Regions from separate parts of the Sphingomonas sp. BL-S-30 genome, predicted to be linked through region 1. Evidence: predicted binding sites of a transcription regulator. Region 1 holds the regulator's gene; the other holds the start of a gene.
What was found. The regulator LexA, encoded in region 1, represses DNA repair genes until DNA is damaged. The targets are predictions, from matches to a motif close to GTTCCNCNCTTGTTCT.

Region 1 (7,557 bases):
CGGCGTTCTTTCTCATCGTAACCATGAATGGTGGCGGCTCGGCCTGCGCGGTACAGCGGAAAGCAACCGCTATTTCCCGCGTTTTTTCCGTCAAAATCGACCGATTTTCCGCTGTTATGCCGTAACAGGGAAACGCGACCTAACGCGCTGCGAACAGAGCGAAAAATCGCGCCGAAAATCCAACATTACAGCGGAAGAAAAAAGAAGATCGGAAACGGCGCTAAAATCGCGCGTCGTCGTGGGAATCAGTCGAGCTTGCGACCGGCGATCCAGACCTGCTCCAGGCTGTGCGTGTTGCGGATATCGGCCAGCGGATTGGCCCCGAGCACCAGCAGGTCGGCCTGGCGCCCGGGCCGCAAGGTGCCAACCATGTCGTCGATGTGCATCACCTTGGCCGCCCCGCCTGTCGCGGCGACCAGCACCTTCATCGGCGTCAGGCCGGCCTCGACCATCATCTGCATTTCAAGATGCTCGAAATAGCCCTGCCAGCGGCCGGTGGGGGCGCCGGTATCGGTGCCCATCGCGATCTGCACGCCGGCATCGGACAGCAGCTTGAGGTTGCGCTTGGCCTGTTCCAGCGCCGGCTTGATCGCCTGCGCGCTGGCGCTTGCCTTCACCTTGGCCTGGGCCTCGGGATCGAGCAGCGGGGCGAGCGGCGCGCGATAGGCCGCTTCCTTCGTGAAGAACGGATCGCTCGTGAAATCGGGAGTGGATTCATAGACGAACACGGAGAGGTCGCGCGTCAGGGTCGGGATATAGCCCACGCCGTTCGCCTTGATCGCGGCGATCAGCGCCGGGTCGGCATCGCGGTCGCGGATGCTGTGCGCGAGCAGGTCGGCGCCGGCATCGACCACGCCCTTGGTCTCGTCGGCAGTGAACATATGGACGGCGATGCGCAGCTTCTCTAGATGGGCCTGGTCGATCATCGCGCCATAGACGGCCGGGGTGCGGATCGGCGCATCGGGCGGCCCTTCCAGGCGGATCTTGATGATGTCGACACCGCGCGCGGCATTGGCCGTGACGGTCGCGCGCCCTTCCTCGGGCGTCTTCGCGGTGAGCACCGGCCCGGAGACGTAGAGCCGGGCCATGCCGGGGCCGTACGGCGCCGTGCGCAGCTCGTCGCGCAGCTTCACCGTCTCCACCCCGTCATCGCCCAGGCTGTAGACGGTGGTGACGCCGTAGCGGGCGTAGAGCGCCAACTGGTCGGTGAGCTGGGTGCGCGGCGGCACCGCCGACTTCGCATCGAAGAACAGATGGCCATGCGCGTTGACGATGCCGGGCATGATCGTCTTGCCCGTCACGTCGATCACCGTGGCGCCGGCGGGGACGCGGGTCCCCGCTTTGGTGCCGACCGCGACGATCTTGCCGTCGGTCACCACCACCACGCCGTTCGCGATCGGCGCCTTGCCGGTGCCGTCGATCACCCGGGCACCGGTAAAGGCGATCGTCTCGGCCTGGGCCGGCGCCAGTGCGACCAGCGACAAAACCCAGAGACCAAGCCCGCTCAACAACCGCATGCTCTTACCTCTTCGCAGCCAAAGCCGGAGCATAGCAGCGCGACCGCGCTTGGGTAGCGCGGTTCAGCCCTCCCCGCCGCCGAGCCGGCGTTTCCGCTCGAGGATGCGCACCACGCCGAAGATCATGAACAGCACGACCGGGATCAGCGCCACGACCTGGAAGGACCGCGTCGCCGCATAGGCCAGCACGTCGTTCAGCACCGGCCCCGGCTGAAGCGCGGCGAACGCCGCCTCGCCCCCTGCCCGCTCAAGCTTGGCCTTGTCGTAGATCGCACCGAGCTTGGGCAGCACCAGCTGGATCGCCATCGCGCCGGCAAAACCGACCAGCCCGATCGTCCAGGCCCCGCCGCGCGGATAACGATAGGCCACCGCCGCGATCATCGTCGGCCACATGAAGGCCACACCCACCGCCCATACCGTCGCCGCAACCAGCGCCGTCACCGGCGAGGACGCGACGCTCAGCAGGTACAGGCCCAGGCCGGCCGGTATGGTGCACAGCCACAACAGCCCCATGTCGGACACGCGGTGCGACAGGACGCCAGCGAAATGCCGCATCACGAACATGATCGCCGAGACATAGACGAGTAGCAGGATGCCCTTCATGCCCACCGTGTGCGTGAGCGCGACGTCCACCCAGGAACCCGGCGCCAGCTCGGCCGACGCCGTCAGGAACATGATCGCGAAGAATATCCAGAAGGTCGGGCGCTTGAACGGCACCGCGATCATCTCGCCGAACCCGACACCCAGCGCCGCGCTTTCGGTCGGCGGGAATTTCTGGGTGAGCGTCCACAGGCCGAAGGCGATGCCCGGCACCATGATCAGCGCGATGTCCCAGCGCCAGTCGAGCCCGATCTGCCCCACGCCGATGCTCGCCAGCCCGCCGACGACGATGCCCGCCGGCCACCAGGCGTGCAGCACGTTCAGCCGGTGAGTCTTGTCCGCCGGATAGAGCGCCGCGGTCATCGGGTTGATCGACGCCTCGGTGCAGCCCCAGCCCACGCCCGTCAGCGCCATGCCGAGCGTCACCAGCGTCCCGATGCCCGCGCCGCTGCCCATGCCGGGGGCGAGCACCATCAGCAGCGATCCGGCGACGAAGCTGCACGCCGCCAGCAACAGCACCCGCTTCGCCCCGATCACGTCGAGGAACGGGCTCAGCACCAGCAGCGAAAAGGCGAACCCGCTGAACGCCGCGCCGAGCGCGCCGCCGATCATCCGGCCCGAATTCGCTGGGTCGATCGGATCGAACACGGCCTGGCGGATCGCATCCGACGCGGCGGTGCGCATCGAAAAGGCGACCGCGGCGGTGAACAGCGCCAGCACGCAGATCCAGAACAGGGCAGTACGATTATAGGCGTCAGGCGCCGGTGCTTGCGTCATGCATCTTCCCCCGTGACATGGCCCATGGCCATGCGAAGCACCCCGCCGACTTGATCGCGGCCAGTCTGCTACCGAAGCGATTGCTATAACACTCGTTTGCAAGATGGTAGCGGTAACTGACACGCCTGCCGTCTCGACCCATGGCGCCCCGCCGGATAGGGATGCGGGATGATCTCCGTCACCGAAGCCCAGGCCCGCCTGTTCGCACTTGCCCCTCCCGTCGAGATGGAGACCGTGCCCCTGCGTGAGGCAGCCGGACGCTGGACCGCCCGCAACATACTCGCCCTGCGCACTCAACCTGCCAGCGACCTTTCGGCGATGGACGGCTATGCGATCCGCTTCGCCGACTTGCCCGGCCCCTTCACCCTGGCCGGCGAGAGCGCGGCCGGCCGGCCCTTCGCCGGCGAGGTCGGCACGATGGAGGCGGCGCGTATCTTCACTGGCGCCGCGATGCCCGCCGGCGCTGACACCGTGCTGGTGCAGGAGGAGGCAAGGCAGGAGGGCGACCTGATCCTCCTCACCGGCGAAGGGCCCGGCGCCTGGGGCAAGAACACGCGCCGCAAGGGCCTCGACTTCTCCACCGGCGACCTGCTCATCCCTCAGGGCGCGCGCCTCACCCCGGCCCGGATCGCGGTGGCGGCAACCGGCGGGCACGGCGCTCTCCCCGTCACCCGCCGCCTTCGTGTCGCGATCGTCGCGACCGGCGACGAGCTGGTCGTACCGGGCAGCGCGCTGACGGACGAAGTGCTGCCCGAGTCCAACGGCGCCATGCTGGCCGCGCTGCTCGCCGACCTGCCCGTCGAGGTGATCGACCTCGGCATCCTGCCCGACCGGCTCGATGTAACCACCGCTGCCTTTGCCGCGGTCGATGCCGACATCCTCGTCACCACCGGCGGCGCCTCGGTCGGCGACCACGATCTGGTCCGCCCGGCGCTCGCTGCCGCGGGCGGCAGCATCGATTTCTGGCGGATCGCGCTCCGCCCGGGCAAGCCGATGATGGCGGGCCGGCTCGGCGGCGCGGTGGTGCTCGGCCTGCCGGGCAACCCGGTTTCGGCCTTCGTCACCGCCTTCCTGTTCCTCCGCCCGCTGATCGCTATCATGGCGGGCGCGCCCGATCCGTTCCCGCGCACCGCCACCGCGATCCTCGGCGAGGACCTGCCGGCGAACGACCACCGCCAGGATTATCTGCGCGCCGCGATCCGCGACGGCCATGTCTTCGCCGCCGGCATTCAGGACAGTTCGATGCTGCTGACGCTCGCCCGCGCCGACTGCCTGATCGTCCGCGCGCCCAATGCACCGGCGCTCGGCGCCGGCGAGGTGGTGGAAATCCTTCCATTCGCTTGACACGGCACCGGAACATTGCATAAACGTTCCCAGTCTGTTCCGACGGAGGAATTGGGATGCTTACCCGCAAGCAGCACGAGCTGATCTGCTTCATCAACGACCGGCTCGAGGCGAGCGGCGTTTCGCCCTCGTTCGAGGAAATGAAGGAGGCGCTCGACCTCAAGTCCAAATCGGGCGTCCACCGCCTGATCAGCGCGCTGGAGGAACGCAAGTTCATCCGCCGCCTGCCCAACCGCGCCCGCGCGCTCGAAGTGCTGCGCATGCCGGAACGGCCCGAGGCAGTGCGCAAGGGCGCCGCTGCGGCCGCCGCGCCGACCGGCAATGTGAAGAAGCTCCCCGAGCCGGCGAACGACGTGATCGAGATTCCGCTGCACGGCCGGATCGCGGCCGGCGTGCCGATCGAGGCGTTCGAGGGCCAGTCGATGCTCGCGGTGCCCGCCGCATTGCTCGGCGGCGGCGAACATTATGCGCTCGAGGTCTCGGGTGACTCGATGGTCGATGCCGGCATCCTCGACGGCGATTATGCCCTGATCCGTCGCGCCGACACGGCGCGCGACGGCGAGATCGTCGTGGCGCTGATCGACGACAGCGAAGCGACGCTCAAATATTTCCGGAAGGAAGGCGCGATGATCCGCCTCGATCCGGCGAACCGCGCCTATGATCCGCAGCGTTATTCTCCACATCAGGTGCGCGTGCAGGGTAAGCTCGCCGGCCTGCTCCGCCGCTACGTCTGACCGGGACGGGCGCCGCCACCCGCCAGGGGTGGCGGTCGCCCGGCTGCAACACGGTGGTGACATGGCCGGTACGCAGCGTCACCGCGACACCACCGGTCTTGGCCAGCATGTCGCGGTCTAGCTTTAGCCAGCGCGGGCGGCAGCCATCGGGCAGCCAGCGCTCGCTGACCACGATATCGGCGGTGGCGCATGCCGCGATCAGCTCGCCCGCCGGCACCAGATAGGCGCTCCGCGTCGCGAGGATCCGCCAGCTCCGGCCGCCCGCCTTCTGCTCGACCAGACAGAGATCGCGGCTGCACCGCGCCTCTGGTTGATCGGCGAGGAACAGGGGCTCGCCGTCCACCCCGCTATTCTCCGCCAGCATGTCCGACGTGTAGTCGCCGACCCGATCACGCAGCAGCGCCAGCCCGCCCCGCGCCGTCCGGATCGCGACATGCCGTCCGTCGCCGGTGACGAGCAGGTCGGGCGTCGGCGTCGTCAGCGCCCAGGCAGCGCCCATCGCGAACGGCACGCCGCCGAGCCGCCGCCATCGCGTCCGCCACAAGGCGACCCACAGTCCGCCGAACGCCATCAGCCCGAAAGCCCCACCCGGCATCGCCGGTAGCGCCGCAACCGATCCGGGGATGCTCGCGGTGGCATGCGCGATCCACAGCAGCAGATCGAGCGACCGCGCCGTCAGCCACCACAAGGGCGCGCCAATCCCCGCCAGGTCGAACAATAGCGCCAGCGCTTCGAGCGGCATGACGATGAAGGTGGTCAGCGGGATCGCGACGATATTGGCGACCGCGCCGTAAATGCCCGCCTTGTGAAAATGGAACAGCGCGATCGGGATCAGCGACAGCTCGACCACCACGCCGGTCAGTAGCAGCGACAGAAGCGTGCGCCCGAGCTTCTGCCACCACGCCTGCTCGCGCGGCGCGAACCATGCCTTCACTCGCGGATGCTCGTGCAGCGCGACGATCGCCGCGACCGCCGCGAAGGAGAGCTGGAAACTCGGCCCGGCCAGCGCGTCGGGGAAGAGCAGCAGCACGATGAAGGCGCCGGCCGCGACCAGCCGCAGCGTAATCGCCTCGCGCCCCATCGCCATCGCGATCAGTACCAGCAGCGCCGCGACGCAGGATCGGACCGTCGGCACCTCGGCACCGGTCAGCCAGGTATAACCGATCGCCGCCACTGCACCCGCCCCGGCAGCGATCAGCGGCAGGCGGAAACGCAGCGCCAGCCACGGGCTGAGCGCGAGCAACCGCAACACCAATAGCATCACTGCGCCGACCACCGCAGTGATGTGCAGCCCGCTGACCGATAGGAGATGCGCCAGCCCCGACCGGCGCATCGCTTCGGCATCCTCCTCGGAGATGCCGCCCTGGTCCCCGGTCGCCAGCGCCGCCGCAATCGCCCCGCCGCCGCCCGGCGCGCTCGCCTGGATGTGTTTCGACAGCCTTTCGCGCAGGCCCGCACCGCTGGACGCACCCGGGCCGACGATGCTGACCGGCCCGAAGCCACGCCCGGTAGCGCCTATCCCATCGAACCAGGCGACACGCGCATAATCATACGCCCCCGGCACCGCAGGCTGGGGTGGCGGCATCAGCCGCGCGCCGAGCCGGATCGTCGCGCCCCGCGACAGCCCGGCCGGCACATCCGCCTCGGCGAGGTTGACGCGGACATGCTGCGGCAAGGTCGGCAGCGGCCGCGTGTCCTTGTGTCCGGGACGCGCCGGAACGGCCACGACACGAACCGGCGTCAACCGCAACCGCACCAGATCGCGCGACGGCAGCGGCTCGGCTCGTTCCACCCGCGCTTCGAAGGTCGCGATCACCGGACGGGCCAGCACCTGTCCGTCCGACCTCTCCGCCCGCCACCAGATCAGCGCCAGCCCCGCCGCCGCGAGCAGCGACCCCACCGCCACCACGCGCCCGGCCCGCCCGCCGCGCCCGATGGCGATCGCGAACAACGCCACGCCGGCCAGCGCGAGCAACAGCGTCCACCACCATGCCGGATCAGGCAACACGAGCCACGCGGCGATCCCCGCGCCGAACGACACCGGCACCCACAGGAAAAGCTGGTCGCGCTCGGCTTCGAGCCACAGCTCCAGACCTGCCTTGACCTTGCGCAACCGCTCGCCAGCCCCGATTTGAAGGAGCCGGGGTCGCGTGCTAGGGGCCTCGGCGGCTGTACTGGCCATCGATTTTCAAGTCTGGGAGCAAGCGCGTTTGGGCGCAAGGTCTGATACCGCGGCGGCCGATACCGGCACGCCCGACACATCCGCAGTGGTGACGCGCTTCGCGCCGTCGCCCACCGGCTATCTGCACATTGGCGGCGCGCGCACCGCGTTGTTCAACTGGCTGTTTGCGCGCCATCATGGCGGTAAGTTCCTGTTGCGCATCGAGGACACCGATCGCGCCCGCTCGACCCAGCCGGCGATCGACGCGATCCTCAGCTCGATGACATGGCTCGGTCTCGACTGGGACGGCGACACCGTCTTCCAGTTCGAGCGCGCCAAGCGTCACGCCGAGGTCGCCTATCAGATGGTCGAGCAGGGCAATGCCTATCGCTGCTACGCGACCGCCGACGAACTGACCGCACTG
Region 2 (7,557 bases), 2.1 Mb from region 1:
TTGCGGGTGGTGCGCTGGATCAGTCTTGTGCCCAACGTGCGCTCCAGCTCGGCCAGCCTTTCGCTCACCACTGACTTGGCGAATCCCAGCCGCCGCGCCGCCGCGCTGATCGATCCGGCCTCAGTGATCGCGGCAAAGGCGCTGAGCCCGTCCATCTTCATCATCGTTCGGTTATCCCGGACACAAGTTTCAGCTTTATGCTACTAGTCCGAACAACCGATAGCGATCATTTTCCTCGGCAAGACGGGCGGCCCCGATGGCGCCCAAACAGGGGAAATCCGATGCTTCGTTCGTTGATGCTCGCCGGCGCCGCGCTGATTATGGCGGCGCCCGCCGCCGCCCAGGTGCCGCCTTATCCGGCCGCCTTCCATACCGAGGAGATCGCCACCAACGGCGCGACCATCCATGTCCGGGTCGGCGGCAAGGGCCCCGCGGTCGTGCTGCTGCACGGCTATGGCGAGACCGGCGACATGTGGGCGCCGATGGCGGCCGACCTGATGCGCGACCACACCGTGATCGTGCCCGATCTGCGCGGCCTCGGCCTGTCCTCCAAGCCGTCCGGCGGGTTCGACAAGAAGAATCAGGCGGGCGATGTGCTCGGCGTGCTCGACCGGCTGAAGATCGCCAGGGCCGATCTGGTCACGCATGACATCGGCAACATGGTCGGCTTCGCCTTTGCCGCGCTCCACCCCGACCGGGTCGGCCGCTTCGTGCTGATCGATGCGCCGGTGCCCGGCGTCGGCCCATGGGAGGAGATCCTCAAGAACCCGCTGCTCTGGCATTTCCGTTTCGGCGGGCCCGACATGGAGCGGCTGGTGGCGGGGCGCGAGCGCATCTATCTCGATCGCTTCTGGAACGAATTCTCCGCGGTGCCCGCGCATTTCACCGAAGGCTCGCGCGAGCATTATGCAAAACTCTACGCCATGCCCGGCGCGATGCACTCCGGCTTCGCGCAATTCGCCGCCTTCGATCAGGACGCGATCGACAACCGCGCCTGGCTCGCCGCGAACGGCAAGCTCAAGATGCCGGTCCTCGCGCTCGGCGGCGAGAAGAGCTTCGGCCTGACCATGGCGGTGGTGATGCGCGCCGGCGCCGAGAATGTCACCGAAGGCGTGGTCCCCGGTTCCGGCCACTGGATCATGGAAGAGAATCCCGACGCGACCGTGACGCTGGTTCGCGGCTTCCTGGACGCGGGCAAGTGAAGGCGCGGCTCTGGTTGGCGACGGCACTCCTGCCGCTCGCCGCCACCAGCGCCGCCCAAACAGGGGCGGGGCAGTCGGGGGAGGGCGGTCACCTCCGCCTCGCCCCCGCCGACATTGCCGCGCTGCCCATGCTAGGCGCCGGCGCCGGCACCTCGGGCGTGGCGGGCATCCGCACCCGCATTCTCTCCGGCGACCCGACCAAGGCCGGCCTCTACACCATCGCGCTGACCGTCCCCGCCAACACCCGCATCGCCGCCCACCGCCACCGCGACGATCGCACCGCCACCGTCGTCGCCGGCACCTGGTATTTCGGCTATGGCGACAAGGCACCGGACGCCGCGTTCAAGCCCCTCCCGCCCGGCAGCTTCTACGCCGAACCCGGCGACGTCGCCCATTTCGCCCGGACGGGCGCCGATCCGGTGACGCTCTACATCACCGGCATCGGGCCGACCGACACCCGCTATGTCGAGGCCAGCGCGAGCCCTTGATCGAAAGCAACACGGTCGCGGCTCGAAACCGCGCCGCGCGTTCCTATATTGCCCGGTAGCGGCTCTTGCCGAATCCGAACAAATATGGAACATAACGGTCTATGCTGACCCATATCTCCGTGCGCGGCGCGCGCGAGCACAACCTCAAGGATGTCTCGATCGACATCCCGCGCGACACGCTCACGGTGATCACCGGCCTGTCCGGCTCGGGCAAGTCGAGCCTGGCCTTCGACACCATCTATGCCGAGGGGCAGCGGCGCTATGTCGAGTCGCTCTCGGCCTATGCCCGCCAGTTCCTCGAGCTGATGCAGAAGCCCGATGTCGACCATATCGAGGGCCTGTCGCCCGCCATCTCGATCGAGCAGAAGACCACCAGCCGCAACCCGCGTTCGACCGTCGCGACCGTCACCGAGGTCTATGATTACATGCGCCTGCTCTGGGCGCGCGTCGGCATTCCCTATTCGCCCGAGACCGGCCTGCCGATCGCAGCGCAGACCGTCAGCCAGATGGTCGACCGGGTCATGGCCCTGCCCGAGGGCACGCGCCTGTACCTGCTCGCCCCCGTCGTGCGCGGCCGCAAGGGCGAATATCGCAAGGAAATGCTCGAGTGGCAGAAAGCGGGCTTCACCCGCGTCCGCATCGACGGCGAGCTCTACGAGATCGACGAAGCCCCCGCGCTCGACAAGAAATTCAAGCACGACATCGAGGTGGTGGTCGACCGCCTCGTCGTCGGCCCCGACATGTCCACGCGCCTCGCCGACAGCTTCGAGACCGCGCTGAAGCTGGCCGAGGGGCTGGCCTATGTGGATCTGGTCGATACGACGGTGGCCGAAATATCCCCCTCCCGCTCGCGGGAGGGGCTAGGGGAGGGCCTGTCCGCAAGCAGCGCCGCCCTTGGTGACACGCCCTCCCCCGACCCCTCCCGCAAGCGGGAGGGGAGTAAGGTCAAGGAAGCCCCCCAGACCTTCGTCCCCGAAGGCAAGATGAAGAACACCGGCATCCCCGCCAACCGCATCGTGTTCTCCGAAAAATTCGCCTGCCCGGTCTCCGGCTTCACCATCGCCGAGATCGAGCCACGCCTCTTCTCCTTCAACGCCCCGCAAGGCGCATGCCCCGCATGCGACGGCCTCGGCGAGAAGCTGCTGTTCGACGAGGAACTCGTCGTTCCCAACCATGCGCTCTCCATCAAGAAGGGCGCGATCGTCCCCTGGGCGAAATCCAACCCGCCTTCGCCCTATTACATGCAGGTGCTGGGCAGCCTGGCGCGCGAATTCGGCTTCAGCCTCGACACGCCCTGGGAGGATCTGCCCGGCGAAGTGAAGCTGATCATCCTGCACGGCACCGCCGGCAAGCCCGTCACGCTGACCTTTATCGACGGCAAGAAGTCGTACGACGTGCGCAAGCCCTTCGAGGGCGTCATCGGCAACCTCAACCGCCGCATGCTCCAGACCGAAAGCGCCTGGATGCGCGAGGAGCTGTCGAAGTACCAGAGCAGCGCCGCGTGCGAGGTCTGCCACGGCGCCCGCCTCAAGCCCGAGGCGCTGGCGGTCAAGATCGGCATGCGCGACATCTCCTCGGTCACCCATTTGTCGGTGGTCGATGCGCTCGCCTGGTTCACCGCCATCCCGTCGGATCTGACGACGCAGCAGAACGCCATTGCCGAACGCATCCTCAAGGAGATCCTCGAACGGCTCGGCTTCCTCAACAATGTCGGGCTGGATTATCTCAACCTGGATCGCACCTCGGGCACGCTGTCGGGCGGTGAGAGCCAGCGCATCCGCCTCGCCTCGCAGATCGGCTCGGGCCTCTCGGGCGTGCTTTACGTGCTCGACGAGCCGAGCATCGGCCTGCACCAGCGCGACAACGACATGCTCTTGAAGACGCTCCGGCGCCTGCGCGATCTCGGCAATACCGTGCTGGTGGTCGAGCATGACGAGGATGCGATCCGCTCGGCCGATTACATCATCGATATGGGCCCCGGCGCCGGCGTCCATGGCGGCGCGGTCGTGGCCGAGGGAACGCTCGACGACATCCTGACGTCGACGGGCAGCGTCACCGCGGATTATCTCAACGGCACACGCGAGGTCGCGGTGCCCACGACGCGACGCAAGGGCAACGGCAAGAAGCTGACGGTGCACAACGCCACCGCCAACAATCTGCGCGGCGTCACCGCCAGCCTGCCGCTCGGCACCTTCACCTGCATCACCGGTGTGTCGGGCTCGGGCAAGTCGAGCTTCACCATCGACACGCTCTATGCCGCCGCCGCGCGCCAGCTCAACGGCGCGCGCGTGCTCGCCGGCAAGCATGAGAAGATCAGCGGCCTGCAATATCTCGACAAGGTGATCGACATCGATCAGTCGCCGATCGGCCGCACCCCGCGCTCCAACCCCGCGACCTATACCGGCGCCTTCACGCAGATCCGCGACTGGTTCGCCGGCCTGCCGGAAAGCCAGGCGCGCGGTTACAAGCCCGGCCGGTTCAGCTTCAACGTCAAGGGCGGCCGCTGCGAGGCCTGCCAGGGTGACGGCCTGCTCAAGATCGAGATGCACTTCCTGCCCGACGTCTATGTGACGTGCGACGTGTGCCACGGCGCCCGCTACAACCGGGAGACGCTCGAGGTGAAGTTCAAGGGCAAGTCGATCGCCGACGTGCTCGACATGACGGTCGAGGACGCGGTCGAGTTCTTCAAGGCCGTCCCCCCGATCCGCGACAAGATGGCGATGCTGGCGGAGGTCGGTCTCGGTTACGTCAAGGTCGGCCAGCAGGCGACGACTCTGTCGGGCGGCGAAGCGCAACGCGTCAAGCTGGCCAAGGAACTGTCCCGCCGCGCGACCGGCCAGACCCTCTACATCCTCGACGAGCCCACCACCGGCCTGCATTTCGAGGACGTGCGCAAGCTGCTCGAAGTGCTGCACGCCCTGGTCGACCAGGGCAACACGGTGGTGGTCATCGAGCACAACCTGGATGTCATCAAGACCGCCGACTGGGTGCTCGACCTCGGGCCGGAGGGCGGCGTGAAGGGCGGGGAGATCGTCGCCGAGGGCACGCCGGAGAAGGTGGCGAAGACCAAGGGATCGTTCACCGGGCAATATCTCGCGCCGCTCTTGGAGCGCGGGCGGGAGCGGGTGGCGGCGGAATAATTTCTCTCCCTAGTCTCTCTCTCTCTCTCTCTCTCTCTCTCTCTCTCTCTCTCTCTCAGTCAGAAGGAGGGGAGGGAGCCGTGCAGCCGCGGAAGGCTGAGTGTGACACCCGCGAAATCACCGAGTCGCCAGAAGGCAGGGGGCAAGCAAGAGGGTCTGCATCGACCCGAATTCGAAGCTGCCTTCCGCCCTTCGCCCGCGAGTGAGGCCATGAAACGAGCGGCTGGAATCTGAGATCACCTTCTCCGCTCGCCCTGAGCATGTCGAAGGGTTGCTTTTCTCCGAAGGAAAGAAAAGCAAAGTTCGACCAGTCGGTATCACCGTCGCCGCTTCTCTCTTACTACCCCCGCAAACGTCGTCTGCGTTCATCCCACATCCAACTATTCCCGTGACGAGGGATGGCGGAGATGAAAGAATCCTTCGAGAATGCGCTGTTTCGAGATCGTTTTCACATGAGCGTGAGGCGTTGTGAGTGACTTCACGACGCCTCACATCAGGCGAGGGTCAATCCGTCACGATCCGCCGCAGAAATAGTCGAGACTGTAGCTGCTAGAAGCGGTCAGAGCCGCACCGGGATAAAACGTGATGCCAGACGTCGCCGCGACCTTGGCGACAAGGAGGGGCGTGGGCGGTGCTCCATTTCTTTGCAGGCTGATGGCGCAGTTCGGAATACGGCCCCGTCCGATCCCGAAAGTCAGCGTTAGGACAGGGCCGATTGAGAGTGAGCCGCTGCCCGTATTGAGTGTATAAGTCCCGGAGACTTGATCGCAGCTATGGCCTGTTGCGCAGGCGACGGAGGCTCCGGAGCCGACGAAACCAGGTCCGGCAAGTGTGACGGCCGAGTTGTTCGCGGTCCCTGTAAGGGCAACGGCTGCAACCGGCTGAAGGGCCGTAACCTGCGACGCGTTGATCTGAAGCTGACTGGAGCCGGCAACGACGAACTCCCAGCCTTGGATCGTCGCTTCATTGGATATCCAGTCGTTTCCGAGTGCAGTGGGAAAGCGAAGGTTGGGGTCCGAATTGGTTGTGTTGCCGTAAATGCGCTGGCCCCTCGCGATGGTGAGCGCGGCTTGGTCGGTGCCGAACGTCGCACCTGAGAAATCGAGGCCGAACCGATATTTGCCGGTGGCGCTCCACGCGGTGTCGACAGCTCCGATGCCTTGCTGCTGCAGCCTGACGCCTGCCCACATCGTGCCGAGATTCCCGATCGCGCTTGTACGCCGCAGGTTGAACACCGCACCGATGCCAGCAACGTCATTGCCTTGGTCATCGAGATTGATCTCGATGGGATTGAGATACACTCCGTCTTGACCGGCAAAGGCATCGCCCGCGAACAGGCTGCACGCGGGGTTGGCGAGAAAATTGGTGGCGCCGGCTCGTTGCCCCGTCACGAAGCACGTACCACTGAAATTGATCAGATCGCCTTGCCCCGCCTGATAGCTTTGAATGCGATAGCCGACCGCCGCCGTGCGCCCGTCATTGCCTGACGTTGATTGATTCCAGCCGGATGCATTGTAGATCGAAAGATAATGCGGCGATGCCTCGGGCGTGAATTGGTATCCCGTAGAAGGCTGGCCGAGCGTAGCGGCGCCGTAGATGCGGTACTCTTCTCCAGCGGCGTGACGCCAATCACCATTGAATGCGGTGTCGGGCGATGAATATGTTCCCAAAGCTGATGGTGCCTGCCTTATCAGGTCGAATTTTGGCGCCCGCCAATTTCCCGAGGAATCTCCAATCTGGCCAACCCCTTTCAAAGGAGCGGGCATTACTGAAGAGCCGATATTCGTCGGAAAGCGCCCTTCGGGCACATAGGCGACCCCGGCGGCATTGACTATGTTAGTCAAAGCTGTCGCGTTGATGGACGATGATGCCGTCGTCGCCCCGCCGGGCATTCGAATATCCAACAACGTGGTCGATGCAAGCCAGCATTTTCCGTTTGCACTGGGCACCTGGGACACGCCGTCGCCTGCGCCGCTGTTCAGGGCACACGCGCTGGCACTGGCGGTAAAAGTGACAGGTGGAGAATCTCCCGCCGTCGAGAACCCATCGCGTATGATTCGTTGAAGAGTGACAGTGGATAATGTTTGAAGGGCGGTGTTGTTCGAAACATGTTGCAGGGTCGTTTGTGCGCAGGCTGGCCAGCAAATGCCGGAGAGTATTAAGTACAGCCACCGGGGACGAATTTTTAGAATATACATGAATCATATCTCCCGGTTGGTACGAGGGCATTTCATGGCGACGGCATAACTGAGTGCCATCAGCGTCATCCTTAAAGAGTTCGGTGGCCGTCGCATGAGGCCAATTAATCTCTGGTACCGTACATTTTAATCGAGCGTCGAATTGCACAGTCTTTATCCCCGCATCAACCCGTTGACGAATTACATGGGGTGATCGCGGGCGTTGCGCGGCCAGGCCGCTGACCTCAGCCGGCAGCTCGTCGCCACAGCGCGCACCAACGCATCGTGCCGACTGCTGATGTCGATCCTCGGGGTCGGCACGGTCAGTGCGACGTCCTTTGTCACAGCGATCGAGGAGCCGCAGAACGTCAAGAAAAACCGCGCGATGGGGGCGTGGCTGGGGCTAACCACCCGGCGATATCCAATCGGCCGAGGTCGATTATGACGGCCATATCTCGCGGCGCGGCGACCGGCATCTGCGCAGCCTGCTCTAACGAGGCGGCAACCGTGATCCTGACGCGCGCAGTTGCCGAATTACAGTGACGAATTA

Region 2: the regulator LexA is predicted to act here: its motif matches at 1,766-1,781, upstream of uvrA (excinuclease ABC subunit UvrA).

Annotation. Positions count from the first base shown of each region.
Region 1 covers NZ_CM145481.1:1,340,652-1,348,208, reverse strand. Annotated here, with positions in the region: gene ACZ1I5_RS06265 (amidohydrolase family protein) at 246-1,517, opposite strand; gene ACZ1I5_RS06260 (MFS transporter) at 1,581-2,894, opposite strand; gene ACZ1I5_RS06255 (molybdopterin molybdotransferase MoeA) at 3,063-4,238, shown strand; gene lexA (transcriptional repressor LexA) at 4,295-4,972, shown strand; partial or broken gene ACZ1I5_RS06245 (ComEC/Rec2 family competence protein) at 4,977-7,154, opposite strand; gene gltX (glutamate--tRNA ligase) at 7,183-7,557, shown strand, end outside.
Region 2 covers NZ_CM145481.1:3,409,201-3,416,757, reverse strand. Annotated here, with positions in the region: gene ACZ1I5_RS15900 (LysR family transcriptional regulator) at 1-164, opposite strand, end outside; gene ACZ1I5_RS15895 (alpha/beta fold hydrolase) at 282-1,202, shown strand; gene ACZ1I5_RS15890 (cupin domain-containing protein) at 1,217-1,690, shown strand; gene uvrA (excinuclease ABC subunit UvrA) at 1,792-4,830, shown strand; gene ACZ1I5_RS15880 (hypothetical protein) at 5,343-6,674, opposite strand; gene ACZ1I5_RS15875 (hypothetical protein) at 6,688-6,894, shown strand; partial or broken gene ACZ1I5_RS15870 (transposase) at 7,228-7,532, shown strand.